2 linked regions of the Methylomagnum ishizawai genome follow. The protein of the gene in region 1 interacts with the protein of each later gene in a pairwise test. Links are inferred from orthologs where the notes say so. Each region holds a gene or a part of one and is shown on either strand. Other genes may lie near its edges. The genes, in order: K5658_RS15740 and def.

Region 1 (7,080 bases):
CGTCGCCGATATCCGGGCGGGCGCGCTCGTCCAGGGCGGCAGTACCCTGACCCAGCAGTTGGTGAAGAATTTCTTCCTCACCTCCGAACGCACCTGGTGGCGCAAGCTCAACGAAATCTTCATGGCCTTGATCCTGGAGGCGCGTTATTCCAAGGAGGAAATCCTCGAAGCCTATCTCAACGAAATCTACCTGGGCCAGGACGGGGCCCGCGCCATCCATGGCTTCGGGCTGGCCAGCCGCTATTACTTCAGCCGCTCGCTGGACGAATTGGAGTTGCACCATGTGGCTTTGCTGGTGGCGCTGGTGCGCGGCCCTTCGGTCTACGATCCTTTCAAATCCCCCGACAAGGCCCACAAGCGCCGCGATCTGGTGTTGGACGAGATGGTGGAGCAGGGCTATATCAACGCCAAGCAGGCCGTGACCGCCCAGGCCCGGCCCTTGGACGTGATCCAGAATCCGCACCAGGCCATCAGCCGCTATCCGGCCTTCCTGGACTTGGTGCGCCGCCAATTGCAGCGGGAATACCGGCCCGAAGACCTCACTTCGGAAGGCTTGCGCATCTTCACCACCCTGGATGTGAACGTGCAGCGCCATCTGGAGCAAGCCGCCACCACCATCCTCAAGCAACTGGACGCCCGGACCCGTTCCACCCAATTGGAAACCGCCGCCATCGTCACCCGCCGCGCCAATGGCGAGATCGTGGCCCTGATGGGGGACCGCGATCCGGGCGCGGCGGGTTTCAACCGGGCCTTGGACGCCGAGCGGCAGATCGGTTCCTTGTACAAGCCGGTGGTGTATCTGACCGCCCTGGCCAGTCCCCGCAAATACACCCTGGCCACGCCCTTGCAGGACAGCGCCGTCCGGGTCAAAAGCCCCGGCAGTCCGGTCTGGCTGCCCAAGAACTACGATAACCGCGAGCATGGCGCGGTGCCCTTGTACCGGGCTTTGGCGCATTCCTATAACCTCGCCACCATCCGCCTGGGGATGAGCCTCGGGGTCGGTAACACGGTGAAGACCCTGCGTAAATTGGGGGTGGACAAGCCGGTCGACCAGGTGCCGGCCTTGTTGCTGGGCACCTTGGCGCTGACGCCGTTCGAGGTGGCGGGGATGTACCAGACCTTGGCGAGCGAAGGGTTCATCACCCCGCTGCGGGCCATCCAGGCGGTGGTGGCCCAGGACGGCAAGACCCTGCGCCGCTACGGCCTGAGCGTGAAGCAATCGCTGGATGCCACCTCGGTCTATCTGGTCGATACCGCTTTGCGGTCGGTGTTGCGCGAGGGCACGGGGCGGCCGGCCTATGCCTATCTGCCGTCCACGCTGGAGGCGGCGGGCAAGACCGGCACCACCAACGAATTGCGCGATAGCTGGTTCGCCGGGTTCACCGGGGATTATCTGGGCGTGGTCTGGGTGGGGCGGGACGACAACCAACCGGCGCAGCTGACCGGGGCGCAGGGGGCTTTGAAGGTGTGGGCCGCGACCCTCGGGGCCGTCAGCCACGAACCCCTGGCCTTGGACCCGCCGGACAATCTGGAATGGGCCTGGATCGACCGGGAGACCGGGGGCCGTACCGACGAGGGCTGTCCGGGGGCTTCGCGCTTTCCCTTCGTGGCCGGCTCGGTGCCGGCGCGGTGGTCGGCCTGCGGCGGCGGCGGGATGCCGGAGGCGGCGGGCGGGGAAGCCGGGATCAAGGATTTGTTTTAGGGCGTTCGCGGGGGCGGGTTATCCGCGCCTGCCGCGCTGTCCCGCGAGGGAAAGGTCGGTGTTGTTGCCGTCCAGTTTATCCAACAAGGCGGTGGCTTCGGCTTTTTGGCGGTCGTTGCCGTGGGTGGCGACTTCCATGAGGATTTCCCTGGCCGAATCCTCGTCCTCCATATCGGCGTAGGCTTTCGCCAAATCCAGTTTGGTCTCGAATTGATCCATGTCGGTCAATCCGGCGAACAAATCTTCTTCCTGTTCCTGGACTTCGGGTTCGAGGTCGGTCGGGGCGGGGGCTTGGAATTCTTCGATCTCGTCGATGGTGGGCGCGGGTTCCAACAGGTCCAGGTCGAAATCGAAGCGGCCCAGCGGGGCGCGCTCCGCCGCCGGACCGGCCTCGGAGGTTGTTTCCGCCGGTTCCTGGCCGATCTGGCCGGTGAGTTCGCGCAGGATGTCGTCGATGGTTTTGTCGGCGGACCCGTGATCCGCCAGCAGGGATTCTTCCGGTTCGGGGGCGGGTTCCAGATCGAGGCTGAAGGGGATCAGGTTCTCCAGTTCCCCCACCGGCCCGGTGTCCCGGTGCGGGGTGGCCTGGGGTTCGGTGTCCGCCGCCTTCAGGAAATCGAGGTCGAATTCCAGGGCGTCGAACAGGGCTTGTTCCGGCTCCTTGGCGGCGGGCGCGGGGGTTTTCGCTTCGGCGGCGCGGGCGGGGGCGGGCGTCGCCGCGGTGTCGTCGGCGTCCAGCCCGTCCAGGGAGAGGAAGCCAAGTTCGGCGTCGTCCCCGGCCTCCGACCCGCCTTCCATGAATTCGATTTCGAAGCGCCGCAAATCGTCGATCAATTCGTCGGACAGGTCGAGGGAACCGAGCGGGCTGGATTTGGGAACCGAGGATTTGGCGGGCTCGGCCCCTCCTGTGCGGGGGGCCGCCGGGGCGGTGGCGTGGAACAGGTCGCTGTCGGCCAGTAGTTCGCGGCCCATTTCCTCGACCTTGTCCCAGAAATCTTCTTGCTGGTGCTTGCGCTGGCCCTTGAGTTCGCGGGCATAGCTCTCGAAGGCCGCGCGGTTTTCGGTGGCGTAGTAGATTTCCAGCAGTTTGAGTTTGCACTCGTCGCGGTCGGGATGCTGCTGTATGGCATGGCGGATGAGTTCCTCGGCCTGCTTGTAGCGGCCATAGGCGAGGTAGACATCGGCTTCCGACACCGGATCGACCTCGTCGGTCTCGCTGCCCAGCGCGTCGAAGTCGCTGGGGGTGAATTCGCTGAGGAACGAACTCTTGGTGGTGATGATCGGTTCCGGGGTTTCTTCCAGCGCCTTGGGGGTGGGGAGCGGGATGTGCTGTGGGCTGCCTTCGCGTTCGGCGGCGAGCAGGATGCTCTCGGTGGCCGCGATCTTGGCGTTGCGCCAGCGGATGAGCAGCATGACACCGAAGCCAACCAGGCCCAGGGCGGCACCCCCGTAAAGGTAGGGGCTGAAGTCGAACGGGGTTTCCGCCACGGGGACCGGGGCCGGGGGCGTGACCGGTTTGGCGGGCGCGGTGGGCTTGGCGACCGGGGGTACGTTGGGCTTGGATGGAGGCTGTACCGCTGCCGGGGGCGGCGTGGGCGCGGCGGGTTCGGGTTTGGAGACCGGCGCTGGCTGGACCGGGGTTTCCGCGACGGCGGCTTTGGGCGGCGGCGGTGTGGCCGGTGCGCCGCGCTGGGCCTGTAGGCCGGCGATTTGCTCGTCCTTGAGGGTGAGCAGGCGTTGGATATCGCCGAGTTGCTGCCGGAGCTGGGCCAGTTGCGATCTCAGGTCTTCGGTTTCCTGCTTGGCGGATTCCGCGACTTCCAGCGCTTGTTCGCTCTTGGCCCGGCTGGCGGGGGTGTCGCCGCCGGGGAGCCCGCCTTGGTTCCTGGGCCGGGCCTCGGGCGGCGGGGTGAGTTTGAGTTGCGGACCGCCGGTGTCGTAGGCCGCGGTTCCGGTACCTTGGGCTTGCTGGCGGGTGAATTCGGAGCGGGCCTGGCCGGGCGCGAGCCGGGCGATGAAGTCGCGGCTGGGCAGGCGCAGCACCGCCCCGGCCTTGAGCCCGTTCATGCGGTAGCCGGAGAAGGCTTGCGGATTGGCCCGGTACAGGGCCAGCATCATTTGTTCCTGGGAGACGCCGGGGTCTTGGTTCAGGGCGCGGGCGATGCTCCATAGGGTTTCGTCGCGGCGCACCGGGCCATAGGCTTGGTCGGTGAGTTGGTCCGCGCTGGGCGGGGGCGGCGGGGCGGCGGCGGGGCGGGGCGCGGGTAGGGCGGCGGGACGGGGTGGGCGGGGCGCGGGTTCGCCGCCGCGGCGGATTTCGGCGACCCGTTCGTAGGTGCGGGGGCCGGGGCGTTGCATGGCCGGGGAATCGATCTCGGCCGCGACCCGTTCTTGCAGGCTGGAAGGCGGGTCCAACAGCACGGTGAACTCGCGCAGCAAGCGCCCTTGCGGCCAGTTGACCTCGACCAGGAAATCCATGAAGGGTTCGGTGATGGCCTCGCGGGAACTGACCTGGATGACGTAATTGCCGTTGGCGGTTTGGGTGGGCGTGAAGCGCAGCTTGGTGAGGAAATATTGGCGGTCCAGCCCCGCCTTGGCGAAAGCTTCGGGCGAGGCGAGGCTGACCTTGACATCGGCCAGCGTATCATTACCGGACAGTACCAACGGGATTTCTGCGACCAGGGCTTGGTCCAGGGCGGAGTGCAAATGGATATCGCCAATACCTAGCGCGTTGACCCCCATCGGACTTAGCAGACCTATCAACGCCACGGTTCTCGAGATTTTATGCACTGTTTGGCTCCTTATTTCCAATCGCTGGCAGCGCCCGCCCCAGGCCCGATTCGGGCCCACAGCCCTGAAAAGATTAGACTAGATGTAGGTTTTTGCCAAAATTTCGGCAATTTGGACGCTATTGAGCGCGGCCCCTTTGCGGACATTATCGGCCACCACCCAGAGGTTCAAACCCCTGGGATGGGAGATATCCTCGCGCACCCGGCCCACATAAACAGGGTCTTGTCCGGCGGCTTCTGTAACCGCCGTCGGGTATCCTCCCGGTTTGCGTTCGTCCAAAACTGTGACGCCTTCCGCACTTCGCAAAAGTTCCAGCGCCCGCTCGGCGCTGATTTTTTCGCGGGTCTCGATGTGTACCGCCTCCGAGTGGCCGTAGAACACCGGTACCCGCACCGTGGTGGGATTCACCTGGATGCGGTCGTCGCCCATGATCTTGCGGGTTTCCCACACCATCTTCATTTCTTCCTTGGTGTAGCCGTTGTCGAGGAACACGTCGATCTGCGGCAGCACGTTGAAGGCGATCTGCTTGGGATAGACCTCGGGGCTGATCGGCTTGCCGTTGAGCAGGGCCGCCGTCTGCGACGCCAGTTCCTCGATGGCTTCCTTGCCGGTGCCCGACACCGCCTGGTAGGTGCAGACGTTGATGCGCTCGATGCCCACCGCGTCGTGGATGGGTTTCAAGGCCACCAGCATCTGGATGGTCGAGCAATTGGGGTTGGCGATGATGCCGCGGGTTTTGTACTGGGCGATGGCTTCCGGGTTGACTTCCGGCACCACGAGGGGGATGTCGTCGTCGTAGCGGAATTGCGAGGTGTTGTCGATGACCACGCAACCCGCCGCCGCCGCCTTGGGCGCGTAGATTTCCGAGACCGACGCGCCCGCCGAGAACAGCCCGATATCGGCCAGCGAGAAATCAAAACCGGCCACGTCCTGCACGGTCAGGGTTTGGCCTTTGAATTCCACCTGCTTGCCCGCCGAGCGTTCGCTGGCGAGGGCGTAGACGTTGTTCACCGGGAAATCGCGTTCCTCCAGGATGGAGAACAGGGCTTCGCCGACCGCGCCGGTCGCGCCCAGGACGGCGACATTGTAGGTTTTGCTCATGGGAGCCTCCTTAAGGATCGATCAGCGGGATGCCCGCAGGGCCGCGACGATGGCGTCGCCCATTTCGGCGGTGCCGACCTTGCGGGTGCCTTCCGAGTGGATGTCGGCGGTGCGGTAGCCCGCGTCCAGGGCGGCGGTGACGGCCTGTTCGATGCGGTCGGCGGAAGCGGCGTCGTCGAAGCTATAACGCAGCATCATCGCCAGGGACAGCACGGTGGCGATGGGGTTGGCGACACCCTTGCCGGAAATATCCGGCGCGGAACCGTGGATCGGCTCGTACATGCCCTTGCCGTTCTTGTCCAGCGAGGCCGAGGGCAGCATGCCGATGGAACCGGTCAGCATCGCGGCGCAATCGGACAGGATGTCGCCGAACATGTTGTCGGTCACCATCACGTCGAATTGCTTGGGGGCGCGGACCAACTGCATGGCGGCGTTATCCACATACATATGGGACAAGGCCACATCGGGATATTCCTTCCCGACCTCGATCATGACTTCGCGCCACAGCTCGGTGCATTCCAGCACATTGGCCTTGTCCACCGAACACAGGCGCTTATCGCGCTTCTGGGCGGTTTGGAAACCGATGTGGGCGATGCGGCGGATTTCCGATTCGCTGTAGATCAGGGTGTTGAAACCTTCGCGTTCGCCGTTGTCATTGACGCGGCGGCCGCGCGGCTTGCCGAAATAAATACCACCGGTCAGTTCGCGGATGATGACGATGTCGAGGCCCGACACCACTTCCGGGCGCAGGGTGGACGCCGCTTCCAATTGCGGATAGAGGAGGGCCGGGCGCAGGTTGGCGAACAGTTCCAGTTCGGCGCGGAGACCCAACAGGCCGCGTTCCGGGCGCAGCGAATAATCCAGGGGTTCCCATTTCGGACCGCCGACCGCGCCCAGCAACACCGAATCGGCGGCGCGGGCCAGGGCCAGGGTGGCCTCAGGGAAGGGCGTGCCGTGGGCATCGTAGGCCGCGCCGCCGATCAAGGCTTCCTCGGTTTCGAGGGCGAGGCCGAAGTCCTGGTTCAGGCAGTCGAGGACTTTGAGGGCTTCGGCGACGATTTCGGGTCCAATGCCGTCGCCCGGCAATACTGCGATTTTCTGGGTCATGGGTGCTGTGGGTAATGGTGATTTTCTTCGGGTGGGCGCTGCCACCTAGGGGGGCGGCGGTGGCGGACCGGGGGGGAACCCCGTCCGCCGCTTGGGCTTCAGGCCGCGTCCGGGAACAGCCAGGGCGCTTCGGCCCGGCGCTGGGTTTCATAGGCCCGGATCAGGTCGGCGCGTTGCAGGGTCAGGCCGATATCGTCCAAGCCTTTCAGCAAACGGTGTTTGCGGGAAGGGTCGATCTCGAAATGGAATTTTTCGCCGTACTTATCGGTAATAGTCTGGCTCTCCAAATCGACCGTGAGGTTATCGCCGGGTGTCAGTTCCGCGAACAAGCGGTCCACCGCCGCCGTGCCCAGCACGATGGGCAGCAGGCCGTTCTTGAA
Region 2 (16,341 bases), 610 kb from region 1 along the record:
CCAAGGCCCGGATCAGGGCGGGCTCGGCCAAGCCGAAGTTTTCATGCTCGTGCATCCGGCCAATCGTCCGGGTATATTCGGACACTTCCAAAGCCCGGAGGAAAGCGTTCCTCACCCCCATGCAATAGACATCCAGCATGAACCCGGCGGCGATGACTTCCTCGTCGTTGATCTGGCGGGCGATAATCGCGGTGCCGAAGCCATTGGCGAACAAGCCTTGGGGAATCAGGCATTGGTGGATGGGGAATTTCCCGACGGCTTCCAAGCTTTCCTTGATGAGTTTCTCGGACTGGGCCTTGTCCAGATAAATCACCCTTTGGTTTTTTTCCTCGCGCTTGATCTTCTTCTTGGCGAGGCGTTTTTGACGATTGACATCTTGAGTAGTAGCCATAGCGGTATCGATAACTATAGGTTTTATTGTGGGTGGATGAGCGCGGTTATCCGCGTAATTGCTGGCTTTGGATTGATCTAACGCATCCTTATACTCTCCTGGGCTATTTCCCGACGCCGCCTACCGCTTATCCTTGAACTTGATTCCCAAGGAATTCAACTTGCGGTAAAGATGGGTCCGCTCCAAACCTATCGCCTGGGACAACCGGGCCACGCTGCCCGCGTATTTCTCCAGGTGGTATTCGAGATAGGCCTTCTCGAAATGTTCGCGGGCGTCCTTGAGCGGCAAATCATAGAAATCCGGCTGGTTCAGCGCGACGCCGGGCACCGCGATGGATTCGCCCAAGGCCATCTTGACCTCGTCCAATTCCACTTCCTCGCCGCTGCCGAGGATCAAGAGCCGTTGCACCAGATTCTTCAATTCGCGGACATTGCCATGCCAGGGATAATGGCGCAGGAAATTCTGCACCGCCACGCCGAACCGGCGGAACGGTAGTTTTTCCCGGCTCACGAAATAATCCACGTAGAAACCCAGCAACTCCGGCACGTCCTCGTGATGCTCGGCCAGCGGCGGCACCCGCAGCGTCACCACATTCAAGAGATAATACAGCTCGCGGCGGAACCGCCCGGTCCGGACTTCCTCTTCCAGGGATTTGCGGGTGGAGGCGACGATCCTGACATCGACATGCACCAATTCGCTGCCGCCCACGCGGGAGAAGCTGTTGGATTCCAGGGCGCTCATCAGCCGGACCTGGGTTTCCTCCTCCATATCGGCGACTTCGTCCAGGAACAAGGTGCCGCCGTGGGCTTGCTCCAACAGGCCGCGCTGCACATTGCCGGCGCCATCGGCCCGCCCGAAGAATTCCACCGCCGAATATTCCGGGGCGATGGTGCCGACGCCGACATCGATGAACGGGCCATCGCGCCGCACGCTGTTGGCGTGGAGGTAGCGGGCCAGGGTTTCCTTGCCGCAACCGGGTTCGCCCACGAACAGCACGCGGGCGTCGTGCTGGGCCAAGCGCCGCACCTGGTCGCGCAGGCGCTCCATGGCGGCACCGCGGCCCACGGGTTCGACCGGGGCTTCCACCCGCCGCCTCAGCCCCACGTTCTCGCGCTTGAGCTTGGCGTTCTCCAAGGCCCGTTCCACCGTGACCAGGAGCTTGGCCATGGACAGGGGTTTTTCCAGGAAATCGTAGGCACCGAGCCGGGTGGCCTCGACGGCGGTTTCCACCGTGGCATGGCCCGACATCATGATGACCGGACCCAGGGTGTCGTCGCGCAGCCAGTCCTTGAGCAGGCTGATCCCGTCCTCGTCGGGCATCCAAATGTCGAGGAGGATCAAATCGGGCTTGTGCGCCGACCGGAGTTGCCGCGCCACGGCCCCGTTTTCGGCGACATGGACCGCGTAGCCCTCGTCCTCCAAGATTTCCTGCAACAGGCGGCGGATATCGGGTTCGTCGTCCACCACCAAGATACTTGTTTTGTTCATCCTGCCTCACGCCTCCGCGAGCGTCGCCGACGCCGCCGTTCGGGCCACCACCGGCAGGCGGATCACGAAACCCGCGCCGTCCCGGTAACCGGTATCCAATTTTATGCTGCCGCCATGCTCTTCGATGATCTTCCTGACGATGGCCAGCCCCAATCCCGTGCCCTTGGCCTTGGTCGTGACATAAGGCTCGAAGATGCGGTCGGCCTGGTCGGCGGGGATGCCGGGACCGGCATCGTACAGCCGCAATTCCACGATCGGGTGATGGCCTTCCGCCACAACCTGGGTCTGGATACGCATTCTACCCGAGCCGCCGCCCGGCACGGCTTCCTGCGAATTTTTAATGAGGTTGTGCAACACCTGCCGGAGCTTGACCGGATCGACATGGACCTCGGGCAGGTCGTGGGCCAGGGCCAGTTCGAATTCCAGGCCGCTCTGGGGCGGATACAAGGCCACCACCGCTTCGATCAAGGCGTCGAGGTCCACCCATTGCAATTGGATGATGGAGGGCTTGGCGTATTCGGCGAAGGCGTTGACCATGGTTTTCATGGCCTCGACCTGTTGGACGATGGTGCGGGTGGAACGGTCCAGCACCTCGGCGTCGGCCTCGGCGAGGTTCTTGGCGAGCTTGTGGCGGAGGCGCTCCGCCGAAAGCTGGATCGGGGTCAGGGGATTCTTGATCTCATGGGCCAGGCGGCGGGCCACTTCGCTCCAGGCGGCGGCGCGTTGGGCCTGGATCAAGGCGGTCACATCGTCGATGACCAGCACCGAACCCAGGCGCTCGCCCCCGGCCCCGAACAAGGGCGTGCCCCGGCAGAACAATTCCTGGCGACCCTCCAAACCGGCGAAGGGGATTTCTTCCTGCCAAGCGCCGGGCGCGGTCCGCAGGCGTCCGGCGATGCCGTCCAGGAGATCGGCCAAATGCGGGTGCGTGGCGGTGAGCGCGGCGGTGGGTTCGCCGATATAGCGGCCCAATTCGGCATGCAGGATGGCATCCGCCGCCCCGTTGGCGGTCAGGAGGCGCAAGGAGGCATCGAAGCTCAACACGCCGGAAGAAAGGCTGCATAGCAAGGTTTCCAAATAGGCGCGCTGCCGTTCGACCTCCTGGCGCGAGCGCTGGGCCTCGTCGCGGGCTTGGCCGATCTTCTCGGTCATGGCGTTGAAGGATTCGACCAGGAAACCGAGTTCGTCGCGCCGCCGCACCGGCAGGCGTTTTTCGTAATTGCCCTCGGCCACGGCGCGGGTGCCATGCGCCAGATAACGCACCGGGGCGACGATGCGGCGGATGCTCTGGAACGCCGCCCACAGCGCGGCCAGGAGGCTCAACAGCAGCACCAGCGACAAGGTCAGCCCGAAGGTCAGCTTCAAGGAACCGCGCAGGAAGGTCAGTTCCTTGTAATGCAGATAGGCCGATTCCACGGTCCCGGTCAGCCGCGCCAGCTTCGACGGCACCGGATAGACCGCTTGCAGGAACAGCGTATCCTCGCCCGCCATGCCCACCACCGCCCGGATTTGCGAGCCTTCCCCGCCGGGCTGGGCTTCCAGGCCCACATAGGCCTTGCCCTGCTTCACCTGCAACAGGATGCCGATTTCCGGCAGGTCCGGGATGATCTGCTCGGACTGGAAGCCGCTGAAGGCCAGGATGCGGCCCTGCCGGGAAAACACCGTGAAATCGCCCTCCTCCAGGGAATCGCGCAATTCGCCCAGGCGGATGGCGAGCAGCGAAGGCGGGGAATCGGCCAGTTGCTCGGCGGCCTGCTCGGTCTGCTTGAGCATGGCCCGCATCCGTTCGTCGAGGGCGGTCTGGCCCAGTTGCAGGGCGTCCTCCATGGCGTGGTCGATGCGCACATCGAACCAGCTATCGATGCTTTGTTCGAGGAACTGCATGGAGTAATAGAACACGATGGCGGCCGGGGCCAGCGACAACAGGCTGAACAGGAACACCATGCGGGTGGTGAGGTTCGAGCCCGCCGCCTTGCGCTTCCATTGCCGGAACAGCGAATAGGCGTTGGCGATCACCAAGCCCAGCAGCAATACCGAACCCAGCAGGTTCACCACCACCAGCCAGGAATACATCGCGCCCAACTGCGAAGCGTCCTGGGTCGCCGAACTCATCAAGTGCAGCGAGACCAAGACGCCCAGGAACAGGGCGAGGATGGACAGCCCCAAGGGCGGCTTCAGCCTGAAACGCGCCATCGGAACCAGGGGCTCCCGAGATACCAGCCAGGCGACACATAGGCCAGGGGCCGCAGCGGCAGCGGCAGGGCTTCGATATCAAGCTTGGCGGCGAGGCCGACCCAATATTCCCGGCCCGGCGCGAACGCCGCCTTGGGTAGGGCGCGCCAGCCGCGGATTTCGCCCAGGGCGTCGAGCGAGGCGCGGAGGCTGGCGAAATCGCGGGTCGCGCCGCTGCTTTCGTTGGCGATCTGGTAGGTTTTCGCCAGCGGGTGATAGTGGATGAAGAAACGGCGGGATTCGCTGAGCAGGGTTTCATCCAGCCAATAATCGCGGTGGCGCTGGATTTTGAACTGGATGACCACGGTCAAGGGCACGCCGTGTTCCAGGGCGTCGATGGCGGGGGCGCTGAAGCGGTAGTCGATATCGGCGTTCAAGGCATATTGGTCGGCGATGGGCACCAACTGGGCGTCGAGGATGCGGAAGCCGTATTCGGCGGCCCGGCCCTCCAGGCCGTGGCATAGCGCCAGCGGCAATAACCAGCGCGTCCAGCGCGGAATCACGCCTTCTCCAACAGCGCGTAGTAGAAACCGTCCATGCCGTTCTGACCGGCCAAGATTTGACGGCCATGGCGGGCCGGGACGCCCCAATCCGCCGCCACCGGACGCTCGCGGGCTTCCGGGTGGGCGTCGAGGAAGGCGGCGACGCGCTGTTCGTTTTCGCGCTTGAGGACCGAGCAAGTGGCGTATAACAGCCGACCGCCGGGGGCCAATAGCGGCCACATGGCTTCGAGGATGCGGGCCTGGGCCGCCGCCAAATCGGCAATATCGTCCGCCCGCCGCAGCAGTTTGATGTCCGGGTGGCGGCGGATCACGCCGGTGGCCGAACAAGGCGCGTCGACCAGGATGCGGTCGAAGGGACGGCCATCCCACCAGGATTCGGGCCGGGTGGCATCGCCCACCAGGACCGTGGCCGCGAGTCCCAGGCGTTGCAGGTTGCCGTGGACCCTGGCGAGGCGCTCGGAAGAAATATCGACCGCGACGACCTCGGCCAGACCGTGACAGGCTTCGAGGAGGTGGGCGGTCTTGCCGCCGGGCGCGGCGCAGACATCCAACACCCGCTGCCCCGCCGCCAAATCCAGCAAAGGCGCGGCCAGTTGCGCCGCCACGTCCTGCACCGAAACCGCGCCCTCGGCGAAACCGGGCAGGTTTTCGACCGGTACCGGCGTTTCGACGATGACCGCGCTGGCGCATATCGCCGATGCCGCCGCCGCGATGCCCGCTTCGGCCAAGCGCTGTAGATAAGCTTCGCGGGAATCCCGTGCCAGATTCACCCGCAAGGCCAAGGGCGGGGCGGCGTTGTTATGGTGGAGGGTATCGGCGTAGTGGGCGGGCCAATCCTTGCGGAGTTGGCGGATCAACCAGCCGGGATGGGCCAGGGCCGCGCTTTCGTCGGTGTCGGCCTCGGCTTCGAGGCGGTCCTGCTCGCGTTGGTAGCTGCGCAGCACGCCATTCAACAAAGGCTTGGCCCAGACCTTGGGACCGACGGCGGCGACCGTTTCCGCCACCGCCGCATGGGGTTTGACCCGCGTGTACTTGAGTTGGTAAAGCCCGAGCAAGGCCAACATGCGGATTTCGGCGTCCTTGATGGGCTTATGGGTCAGGATCGCCAGGATGCGGTCCAAACGCCAATACCAACGCGCCACGCCATAGCACAGCGCCTGCACGAAGGCACGGTCGTTGTCCTTGGGGATTTGGGGCAGGGCCGCGTTGAGGGCGGAAGTGAGGAACTCACCCCCGGCCGCGACCTGGACCAGGACGCTGGCCGCGATGGCGCGGGTATTCAAGCGGGCCGACCGAGGCGCTCGGCCTTGAGGGTGTAGGCGTTGAGGAAATCCCGCGCCGCCACCCGCTTGGCTCCGGGCAACTGGACTTCGAGCAGCCGCAGCACGCCCTGGCCGGTGGCGACATCGAGGGTGCGTTCGCGGTCCAGCACGGTGCCGGGGGCGGCGGCGGTGGTTTCGTCCAGGGCCTCGGCCAGCCACACGCGGAGGGTGGTGTCGCGCCATTGGGTTTCCGCCACCGGCCAGGGGTTGAAGGCGCGGACGCGGCGTTCCAGTTCCGGGGCGGATAGGGTCCAATCCAGCGCGGCCTCGGCCTTTTCCAGCTTGGCGGCGTAGGTCACCTGGGCTTCGTCCTGGATTTCCGGGCGGACGGCGCCGGTTTCGAGATCGGGCAGGGTTTCGGCCAGGGCTTCCGCACCCAACCGGGCCAAGCGGTCGTGCAACTCGCCCGCCGTTTCCAGCCGACCGATGCGGCAGGTTTTTTTATGCAGCATCGGCCCCGCGTCCAGGCGCGGCTCGATATACATGATGGTGATGCCGGTTTCCGCATCGCCCGCCAGCACCGAGCGCTGGATGGGCGCGGCCCCGCGCCAGCGCGGCAACAGCGAGGCATGGATGTTGACGCAGCCGAGCTTGGGAATCTCCAGCACCGCCTTGGGCAGGATCAAGCCATAGGCCACCACCACCAGCACATCGGGTTCCAGGGCGCGGAGTTGGGCTTGGTCTTCCCCGTCCTTGAGGGTCGCGGGCTGGAATACCGGGATGTGGTGGGCGGTGGCGACTTGTTTGACGGGGCTGGGCGTGAGCTTGCGGCCCCGTCCGGCGGGGCGGTCGGGTTGGGTGTAGACCGCGATGATGTCGTGGTCGGTGCCGAGCAGCATTTGCAAGGGCGGCACCGCGAATTCCGGGGTTCCGGCGAAGACGATCCTCATGGGCTCAGATCGCCGCCGCTTTGCCGCCCGCTTTAGGGCTTTGGCCGGCGCGTTGGCGTTGTTCCTTCTTGAGCTTCTTGCGGACCAGTTGACGCTTGAGGGGCGAGAGGTAATCGACGAACAGCTTGCCTTCCAGATGGTCCATCTCGTGCTGTATGCACACGGACAGCAATCCTTCGGCCTCCAGCTCGAAGGAATGGCCGTCGCGGCCCAAGGCCCGCACCTTGACCTTTTCGGCGCGGCTGGTCTTCTCGAAGATGCCGGGGACCGAGAGGCAGCCTTCGTCCATTTCGCCGATGCCGCTCTTTTCGAGCAATTCCGGGTTGACGAGGCAGAGCGGCGAGCTTTTGTCCTCGGAGGTATCGATCACGATCACGCGCTTTTGCACGTTCACCTGATTCGCGGCCAAACCCACGCCCGGCGCGGCGTACATGGTTTCGAGCATGTCGTCGATCAAACGCCGGATGGAATCGTCCACCACCTCCACGGGAACGGCTTTTTTGCGGAGCCGTTCGTCGGGGAATTCGAGGATGGTTAAAGTAGCCATGTTTCTTAACCGGAAAGCACTGTATAGAATTGGATGGAATTCTAGCGAAATCACACTAGACTTTGAATGCCGTTCCACGACAGACCCCCACCACTCCATGAAAGTTGCGCGAACCCCATGGCTATCCCCTTCCGCTTGAATTCCCCCCGATTCACCCGGCCATGGCGTTCGTATTCGACGCGGCGCGTTTGGTCGGTGTTATCCCGCCTCGCCTTGGCGCTCTGCTTGTCCGGCGGCTTCGCCTCCGCCGACACCCTCGAACTGAACCCCAACCATCCCGACCGCTACACCGTGGTCCGAGGCGACACCCTGTGGGATATCGCCGGGCGCTTCCTCAACCGGCCTTGGCAATGGCCGGAAATCTGGCATATCAATCCCGAGATCCGCAATCCCGACCTGATCTACCCAGGCGATACGCTGGTCTTGAGCTACGTCAACGGCGTCCCCCAGATCGGCCTGGAAAACGCCGGTTACGACAACGCTCCCGCTTACGAAGACAGCGCCCCCGACGAACAAAAGCTGAGCCCGCGCATCCGCTCCAAGCCCATCTCCCAGGCGATCCCCACCATCCCCATGAACATCGTGCATCCATTCCTGTCGCGGCCGCAGGTGGTGGGACCGGATGAACTGAAGCAAGCCCCCTATGTGGTGGCCTTCGCCGACGAGCATATCGTCGGTGGCTATGGCAACCGCATGTTTGTGCGTTCCATCGGCGAAGGCGCGCCCACGGCCTACACCGTGCTGCGCAGCGGCAATCCCTACAAGGACCCCGACACCGGCGAAATCCTGGGCTACGAGGCTGTTTATATCGGCGACGCCCATGTGGAGCAGGTCGGCGACCCGGCGACCTTGTTCATCGAGCGCACCGAGCAGGAAGCCCGGATCGGCGACCGCCTGCTGCCCCTGCGTTCGGAACCATTGCGCCTGTCCTTCCAACCCCACGCACCGAAGTCCAAGGTCCGGGGCCATATCGTCGGCGTCGTCAACGGCGTCGATCAAATCGGCCAATATTCCATCGTCGCCTTGGACCGGGGTACCGCCGACGGCATCGAAGTCGGGCACGTCCTGCAAATCCTGCAACGCGGGACGATGGTCCGCGACCTCATCGGCCCTTACAGCGGCGAAACCGTCAATACGCCGGAGCAAAAAGCCGGGTTGCTGATGGTGTTCCGGCCTTATGAGCGGGTCAGCTATGCCCTGGTCATGCACGCCTCCCGTGCCCTGCACGTCCTCGACGCCGTGCAAACGCCCTGACCTTGGCTGGGCACAGCGGCTCCGATCTACGCTATTGGCTGGCCCTGCACCGGGCACCGCTGATCGGTAGCCGCCGTTTCGCTTCGCTCCTTTCCCATTTCGGCACGCCCAAAGCGGTGTTCGAGGCCGGTACCGCCGCCTGGACCGCGCTGAAAATCCCCGAGAAAACCATCGCTTATTTCCAGAACCCGGACTGGGGCACCGTCGCCCACGACCTCGATTGGCTGAACGGCTCCCAACGCCACTGCCTGACCCTGCACGATCCCCGCTATCCCGCCCTGCTCCGCGAAATCGCCGACCCGCCGCCGCTGTTGTTCGTCGTGGGCGAACCGGCGGCGCTGGCCTCGCGCCAGGTCGCCATGGTCGGCAGCCGCAATCCCTCGGCCTCGGGGCGCAAAGCGGCGCACCATCTGGCGCGGGAGTTGGCGGCGGCGGGCTACGGGGTGGTCAGCGGCTTGGCCCTGGGCATCGATGCCGCCGCCCATCGCGGCGCCCTGGACGGCAACGGCATCACCCTCGCCGTCGCCGGTACCGGTCCCGATCAAATCTACCCGCGCCAGCATCGCGCCCTGGCCCAGGAAATCGTCGAACGGGGCGGTGCCATCCTTTCCGAATTCCCGCCCGGCACCGAACCCAAGGCCGGCAATTTCCCGCGCCGCAACCGCATCATCAGCGGCCTGGCCCTCGGCACCTTGGTGGTCGAGGCCGCCGAGCAATCCGGCTCGCTCATCACGGCGCGGCTGGCCCTGGAACAGGGCCGCGAAGTGTTCGCCGTGCCGGGTTCGATCTATAGCCCGGTTTCCAAGGGCTGCAACGACCTCATCCAAGAGGGTGCCAAACTGGTGCAATCGGTACGGGATATCGTCGAGGAATTCGGCCCGACAACCCTGCCCGGACGCCCGGAACCCCCGCCGTTGCCCGCGCCCTCCGGCGACGAACCCCATTGGGCGCTCTTGAAATTTATTGCGTACGACCCAACCTCCGTGGATACTCTAGTGGCGGTCACTGGGGAGAGTCCTGAGTCCATCGCCGCCACGTTGCTGATGCTCGAACTGCAAGGCTACGTGGAATCCGCGCCCGGAGGATGCTACGTCCGGATCAAATAAAGCCCCAGCCCGTTATCCACCCAGCGTGAGATCACTAGATGATGAAAGAAAACGTATTCGATGTGTTGATTTACCTGTTCGAGAACTATATGGACGGGGAAATCGATCCGGCGCCCGATCCCGACGTGATCCGCACCGAATTGCTCGAAGCCGGCTTTCCGCAACCGGAAATCAACAAGGCGTTCGACTGGCTGGAATCGCTCACCGAGCGCCACGCCATCAAATCGGTGTCCTCCCCCGCGTTCCGGGTGTTCTGCGAACAGGAAATGGCCAAGCTCGACGCCGAATGCCGTGGCCTCCTCCTGTTCCTAGAGCAAAGCGGCATCCTCACCCCCGAAAGCCGCGAATTGGTGATCGACCGCGTCATGGCCTTCAACGAGGAATCCATCTCGCTGGAAAACCTCAAGTGGGTGGTGCTGATGGTGTTGTTCAGCCAGCCGGACGAGGAAATCGCCTTCGCCCGCATGGAAACGCTGGTCTACGAAACCCTGCCCACCTATCTGCATTGATCCCCTAACGAATCCCCGCCGTCCGGCGGCATCTTCCATCCCGTGGGGATGGCCCTATTCAACGCCGGGAACGCCCGTCCGTTCCCGCCGAGTCCCAAGCTAGAGTTCGATGAGTCAGAATCTGGTCATAGTCGAATCGCCGGCCAAAGCCAAAACCATAGAGAAGTACCTGGGCAAGGACTTCCAGGTGCAGGCTTCCTACGGCCATGTGCGCGACCTGGTGCCCAAGGAGGGCGCGGTCGATCCCGACAACGGTTTCGCGATGAAATACGAAGTCATCGAGAAGAACGAAAAGCACGTCCAGGCCATCGCCAAGGCCATCCGCAAGGCCGACGTGCTGTTCCTCGCCACCGACCCCGACCGCGAAGGCGAGGCCATTTCCTGGCATATCTACGAACTGCTCAAGGAACGCGAGCTCCTGGACGACAAACCCGTCCACCGGGTGGTGTTCCATGAAATCACCAAGCGGGCGGTAACCGAAGCCATCGCCCATCCCAAGCCGCTCTCGACCGACCTCATCAATGCCCAGCAGGCCCGCCGCGCCCTGGATTATCTGGTCGGCTTCAAGCTGTCGCCCTTGCTGTGGAAGAAAATCCGCCGCGGCCTCTCGGCGGGCCGGGTGCAAAGTCCCGCCCTGCGCATGATCGTCGAGCGCGAACAAGAGATCGAACGCTTCACCACCCGCGAATACTGGACCATCGAAGCCACCGCCGCGGTCGAGGGGCAAAACCTCAAGGCCCGCCTCACCCATCTGGACGGGGAGAAGCAGGAGCAATTCAGCCTCACCCAGGAAGCGGAGGCCTATGCCGCCCGCGACGCCTTGATCGCCGCCGCCCAGGGCAAGCTCCTGGTCGCCAAGGTGGAGGAGAAGGAACGCAAGCGCAATCCCGCCGCGCCCTTCACCACTTCCACCATGCAGCAGGAAGCCGCCCGCAAGCTCGGTTTCACCACCAAGCGCACCATGACCATCGCCCAGCAGCTCTACGAGGGCATCGACCTCGGCGGCGAAAGCGTGGGGCTCATCAGCTATATGCGTACCGATTCGGTCAACCTCGCCAACGAGGCGGTGCAGGAACTGCGCGACCTCATCGCTTCCCGCTTCGGCGAAGACAAACTGCCCAAGACCCCGCCGCAGTACAAGACCAAGAGCAAGAACGCCCAGGAAGCCCACGAGGCCATCCGCCCGACTTCCGCCCTGCGCCTGCCGGACAAGGTCAAGCCGTTCCTGAGCCTCGAGCAATACAAGCTCTACAACCTGATTTGGCAGCGCACCGTGGCCTGCCAGATGATCCACGCCACCATCAAGACCGTGTCCGCCGACCTGGCCTGCGGCGCTAAAGGCGTGTTCCGCGCCACCGGCTCCACCGTGGTCAATCCGGGCTTCATGAGCGTCTATCTCGAAGGCAGGGACGATGGCGCGGCCAGCGAGGACGAGGAAGGCTTCCTGCCCACGCTGAAGGAAGGCCAAACCCTCGACCTCCTGGAGGTGATCGCGGGCCAGCATTTCACCGAGCCACCCCCGCGCTACACCGAGGCCAGCCTGGTCAAAACCCTGGAGGAATACGGCATCGGTCGTCCCTCCACCTATGCCGCCATCATTTCCACCTTGCAGCAGCGCCATTATGTCGAGCTGGAAAACAAGCGCTTCCGACCGACCGACGTGGGCAGCGTGGTCAACAAGTTCCTGACCGAGCATTTCACCCAATACGTGGACTACAACTTCACCGCCCTGCTGGAAGACGACCTCGACGCCGTCTCCCGTGGCGAGAAGCAATGGGTGCCGTTGATGCGGGAATTCTGGGGTCCGTTCAAGTCCTTGATCGAAACCAAGGACGAAAGCCTCAAGCGGGCCGACGTGACCCACGAGCAATTGGACGAACAATGCCCCGAGTGCGGTAGCCAATTGTCGATCCGGCTGGGACGCAATGGCCGCTTCGTGGGCTGCACCAACTACCCGACCTGCAAATACACCCGCAACCTCAAAGAGGATGCCGAGCCACCACCCCCCGAGATCGTCGAAGGCAAAACCTGCCCGCTGTGCGATTCACCGCTGGCGATCAAAACGGGCCGCTATGGCAAATTCATCGGGTGCAGCGCCTACCCCACCTGCAAGCACATCGAACCCTTGGAGAAACCCGAGGACACCGGCGTGCCCTGCCCGGAATGCCACAAGGGCAACCTCATCAAGCGCAAATCGCGGTTCGGCAAGCTGTTCTATTCCTGCCCGACCTATCCCAAGTGCAAGTACGCGGCCTGGAATCCGCCGCTCAAAGAACCCTGCCCCAAATGCGGCTGGCCCATCCTCACCCTGAAGACCACCAAGCGCCGCGGCACCGAGAAGGTCTGCCCGCAAAAGGACTGCGACTACGCCGTACCCTACGAAGGCGAGCCGCTGGAAGAAACCTCCGAGGCCTAACCCGCCGGAGCCGCCTTGATCGCCCCGTTCCAAGCCCGATTCGCCGCCCGGCATCTGCGCCGGGGCGGCCTCATCGCCTACCCGACCGAGGGCGTGTACGGCCTGGGCTGCGATCCCCTGAACCCGGACGCGGTCCAGCGCCTGTTGGACCTCAAGGGCCGCTCCGCCGCCAAGGGCTTCATCCTGATCGCCGCCGCTTTCGCCCAGGTCGAACCTTTCCTCCACCTCCCCGGACCCGAGGTCCGCGACCGCCTGCTCGCCGCCTGGCCCGGCCCCGTGACCTTCGTGGTCCCGGCGGCGGCCTGGGTGCCGGATTGGCTGCGGGGCGCATCCAGCAACCTGGCGGTGCGGGTCACGGCGCATCCGGGAGCGGCGGCCTTGTGCCGGGCCTTCGGCGGTCCCTTGGTCTCGACCAGCGCCAACAAGAGCGGGCAACCCCCGGCCCGCGGCCCGCTCGCCCTCCGCAAGCATTTCCCCGCCACCGACGCGCTGCTGGTGCCGGGCCGCTTGGGCGGGGCCAGCGGTCCCACGCCGATCTACGAAGCGGTGAGCGGCAGACGGCTACGTTGAGCCTTGGGCAAACTTCCGGGCATTCTTGCCCGATGATGGTGCAAAAACGCCGCCGCCCTCCCATGGATTCCCCAGGATTTCCGGCCCCGCCGTCCTTTGCCTGTTTGGCACGGAATCCGCTTGTATAAACGCACCCCCTTCAAGCGCTAATGGCGGCGCGGAAGTTCCTTGCGACAGCGTCCAGCCTCCCATCGCCCTCTCCTCGCGATGGTCCGGCGGACGCTTTTTTTTGCCCGCCGGAACTCCGGCCCGCGCCTAAAACCCGAACAACCCCGCCAGCTTTTCCCCCGGCTCCGCCGCCCGCATGAACGCCTCGCCCACCAGGAAGGTATGCACCCCCCGGTCCCGCATCGCAGCCACATCCTCCGGGGCCAGGATGCCGCTTTCGGTCACGACCAAGCGCCCGTCCGGGATCATCGCCAGGAGTTCCAGCGTGGTTTCCAGACGGACCTCGAAGCTGCGGAGGTTGCGGTTGTTGATGCCGATCATGGGCAGGTCCAGCTTCAGGGCGCGTTCCAGTTCGGCGGCGTCATGGACCTCGACCAGCACATCCATCCCCAACTCGCTGGCGAGGTCGGCCAGTTCCTTCATGCGGGCATCGTCCAGCGCGGCGGCGATCAACAGGATGCAATCGGCCCCGATGGCGCGGGCCTCGACCACCTGATAGGGATCGACCGTGAAATCCTTGCGCAACACCGGCAGGGCGCAGGCGGCGCGGGCTTCCTGTAAATAATCCTCCGAACCCTGGAAGAAATCCCGGTCGGTCAGCACCGAGAGGCAGGCCGCGCCATGGTCCGCATAGCTCCGGGCGATTGCCGCGGGATAGAACTCGGGCCGCATCACGCCCTTGCTGGGCGAGGCTTTCTTGATCTCGGCGATCACGGCGGGGAGGCCCGCCGCGACCTTGGCCCGCAGCGCATCCACGAACCCACGCGGGGCATCGGCGGCGGCGGCGCGTCGCAGCATCTCCTGCAAGGTCACCAGGGCGAGGCGTTGGGCGATTTCCTCGGCTTTGCGGCGGAGGATTTTCTGGAGGATATCGGGGGTCTGGCTCATGGCTTGGCGAAGGCTTGGGTGAAATGGATGAGTTGGTCGAGCTTGGCACGGGCCGCGCCGCTGTCGATGGCGGATTTGGCGCGTTCGACGCCCGCTTCCAGGCTGTCGGTCAAATCGGCGGCGTAGATCGCGGCCCCGGCGTTCAGCAGCACGATATCGCGGGCCGGGCCGGGCGCGCCGCCCAGGACGCCGCGCACCATGCGCAGGCTTTCCAACGCCGTATCGACGGCGAGGACCGCCAGCGGGGCGCGTTCCAGGCCGAAGCGTTCCGGGGCCAGGGTGTAGGTTTCGATCTGGCCGTTCCGCAGCTCGGCGACCTGGGTGGGAGCGCCGATGCTGATCTCGTCCAGCCCATCGTCGGCGTGGACCACCAGGACGTGGCTGCTGCCGAGTTCGCGCAGGGCGTTGGCGAGGGGTTCGATCCAGGCTTCGGAATACACGCCGACCAGTTGATGGCTCGCGCCCGCCGGGTTGGTGAGCGGTCCCAACAGGTTGAAGATGGTGCGGATGCCGAGTTCGCGGCGCGGCCCGATGGCGTATTTCATCGCGCCATGGTGGCGCTGGGCGAACAGGAAACCGAGGCCGACTTCCTCGATGCAGGCCCGCACTTGGTCCGGGGTCAGGTCCAGGTTGACGCCCGCCGCTTCCAGCACGTCGGCGCTGCCGGATTTGCTGGAGACGGAACGGCTGCCGTGCTTGGCGACCTTGGCCCCGGCGGCGGCGACCACGAAGGCGCTGGCGGTGCTGATATTGAAGGTGCGGGCACCGTCGCCGCCGGTGCCGCAGGTGTCGATCAGGTGGGCATCCTTGACCGGCACCTTGGTGGACATTTCCCGCAAGACCTTGGCGGCGGCGACCACTTCGCCGACGCTCTCGCCTTTGGCCCTAAGCGCCACCAGGAACGCGCCGATCTGGGCGGGGGTCGCGCCGCCGCTCATGATGGTGCGCATGGCCCCGCGCATCTGGGAGGGGTCGAGGTCTTGTTTATCGAGGAGGGTTTGGAGGAGGGCGGGGATGTCCATGGGGGTTCCTTGGGATGATCGAACAGTGATGGTTCAGCAGGGTGGACAAAAATTCCGGGGTTATTGGCTACGCGCCATAAACTTCGACGGGTCCAGAAAATCTGCGGTATAGGGTTTCCCGCCAGCGAAGGTTTTACCCACCTCGTTCAGTACTATCAAGGAATTCCGCAAAGCAATTCCCACATCCCTATCCGCGATGATGGCGGCGGCTTCATAATCGGCTTTGTGGCGTAATTGGCGGAGCGCATCCAGGTTATTCCCCGCCAGTGAATTTCTCCGCTTCAATGCATCGACCACCGCTTTATGCCCTTGCGACCCAGTTGTAGCGGCCCCGGTAAAATCACGCGCACAAATCAACGCGGCATAATAAGCACGTCCGATGATGGTCCGTTTTATGGTTTCCCGATGGGGTTCGGTCTGGGTGTTATAAAGCCAGCTTGCCAGAACGTAAAACTCGGCGAAATCAAAAACTGGTGAGCCGGTATTAACGCTGCGAGATGATGACATGCCGCAAACCCGCTGATAATCCCGCTTCTTCAATTAAATCGAATAAACGCCCTTCTTTCTCATCAAAATCTTGATCTAGAGGCAGTCCCGTATATAATGAAATTTCAATCAATAATTCTGCTGTATCAGGATCAGTCAATACATTCAGCCTTTTTTCGATTTCCTCACCATATACCAAATTTAAAATGGATGGAAGTTTATTTATAAATATCTTTAAGTCAGGATTTTTTTTCAACAAGTCTTTAGCTAAATCCCAATCGCCATTGGAAATTTTATATTCAGATAGAATTAAGCCAAGCTCAGCATAGCTTTTGACCTGACTACTAAGAGTTGAAGTCATCACTTCAATCTCAAATTCAAATTCAGAAACGTAAGGTAAAGTTGTTGTCGGCAACATGTTTAAGGCGGCAACAGACATGGCAAAGCTCGATGCCGTTACAAGATTGCAAACTCCGTAAGGAGAAACCATAGGATTTAATGTTGAACTCATAGTCCTATCCTCTTTTTTTGGCGGCTATTAAGCAAATC

The links.
Region 2: the proteins of K5658_RS15740 (region 1) and def interact in binary tests that used the Escherichia coli proteins (3 or more experiments, as listed by UniProt). The link is inferred for Methylomagnum ishizawai from one-to-one orthologs.

Annotation. Positions count from the first base shown.
Region 1 is NZ_AP019783.1:3,450,675-3,457,754, reverse strand. What follows is about bases 3,583-6,522. They hold K5658_RS15740 (aspartate-semialdehyde dehydrogenase), read right to left. Parts: upstream 5,594-6,522; coding sequence 4,571-5,593; downstream 3,583-4,570. Other genes in these bases: leuB (3-isopropylmalate dehydrogenase), read right to left, coding at 5,615-6,522; K5658_RS23995 (motility hub landmark protein FimV), read right to left, coding at 3,583-4,492. In the rest of the region: mrcB (penicillin-binding protein 1B), read left to right, coding at 1-1,702; more of K5658_RS23995, read right to left, coding at 1,721-3,582; more of leuB, read right to left, coding at 6,523-6,700; leuD (3-isopropylmalate dehydratase small subunit), read right to left, coding at 6,799-7,080.
Region 2 is NZ_AP019783.1:4,052,672-4,069,012, forward strand. What follows is about bases 5,603-8,455. They hold def (peptide deformylase), read right to left. Parts: upstream 7,374-8,455; coding sequence 6,831-7,373; downstream 5,603-6,830. Other genes in these bases: rsmB (16S rRNA (cytosine(967)-C(5))-methyltransferase RsmB), read right to left, coding at 5,603-5,897; fmt (methionyl-tRNA formyltransferase), read right to left, coding at 5,894-6,826; K5658_RS18260 (LysM peptidoglycan-binding domain-containing protein), read left to right, coding at 7,491-8,455. In the rest of the region: K5658_RS18225 (hypothetical protein), read right to left, coding at 1-391; K5658_RS18230 (sigma-54-dependent transcriptional regulator), read right to left, coding at 512-1,879; K5658_RS18235 (sensor histidine kinase), read right to left, coding at 1,886-4,072; K5658_RS18240 (DUF4390 domain-containing protein), read right to left, coding at 4,054-4,614; more of rsmB, read right to left, coding at 4,611-5,602; more of K5658_RS18260, read left to right, coding at 8,456-8,627; DNA-processing protein DprA, read left to right, coding at 8,630-9,733; K5658_RS18270 (Smg family protein), read left to right, coding at 9,775-10,242; topA (type I DNA topoisomerase), read left to right, coding at 10,352-12,658; L-threonylcarbamoyladenylate synthase type 1 TsaC, read left to right, coding at 12,674-13,228; indole-3-glycerol phosphate synthase TrpC, read right to left, coding at 13,484-14,284; trpD (anthranilate phosphoribosyltransferase), read right to left, coding at 14,281-15,306; K5658_RS18295 (hypothetical protein), read right to left, coding at 15,367-15,813; K5658_RS18300 (hypothetical protein), read right to left, coding at 15,791-16,303; K5658_RS18305 (TIGR04255 family protein), read right to left, coding at 16,300-16,341. UniProt on the Escherichia coli protein: Removes the formyl group from the N-terminal Met of newly synthesized proteins. Requires at least a dipeptide for an efficient rate of reaction. N-terminal L-methionine is a prerequisite for activity but the enzyme has broad specificity at other positions.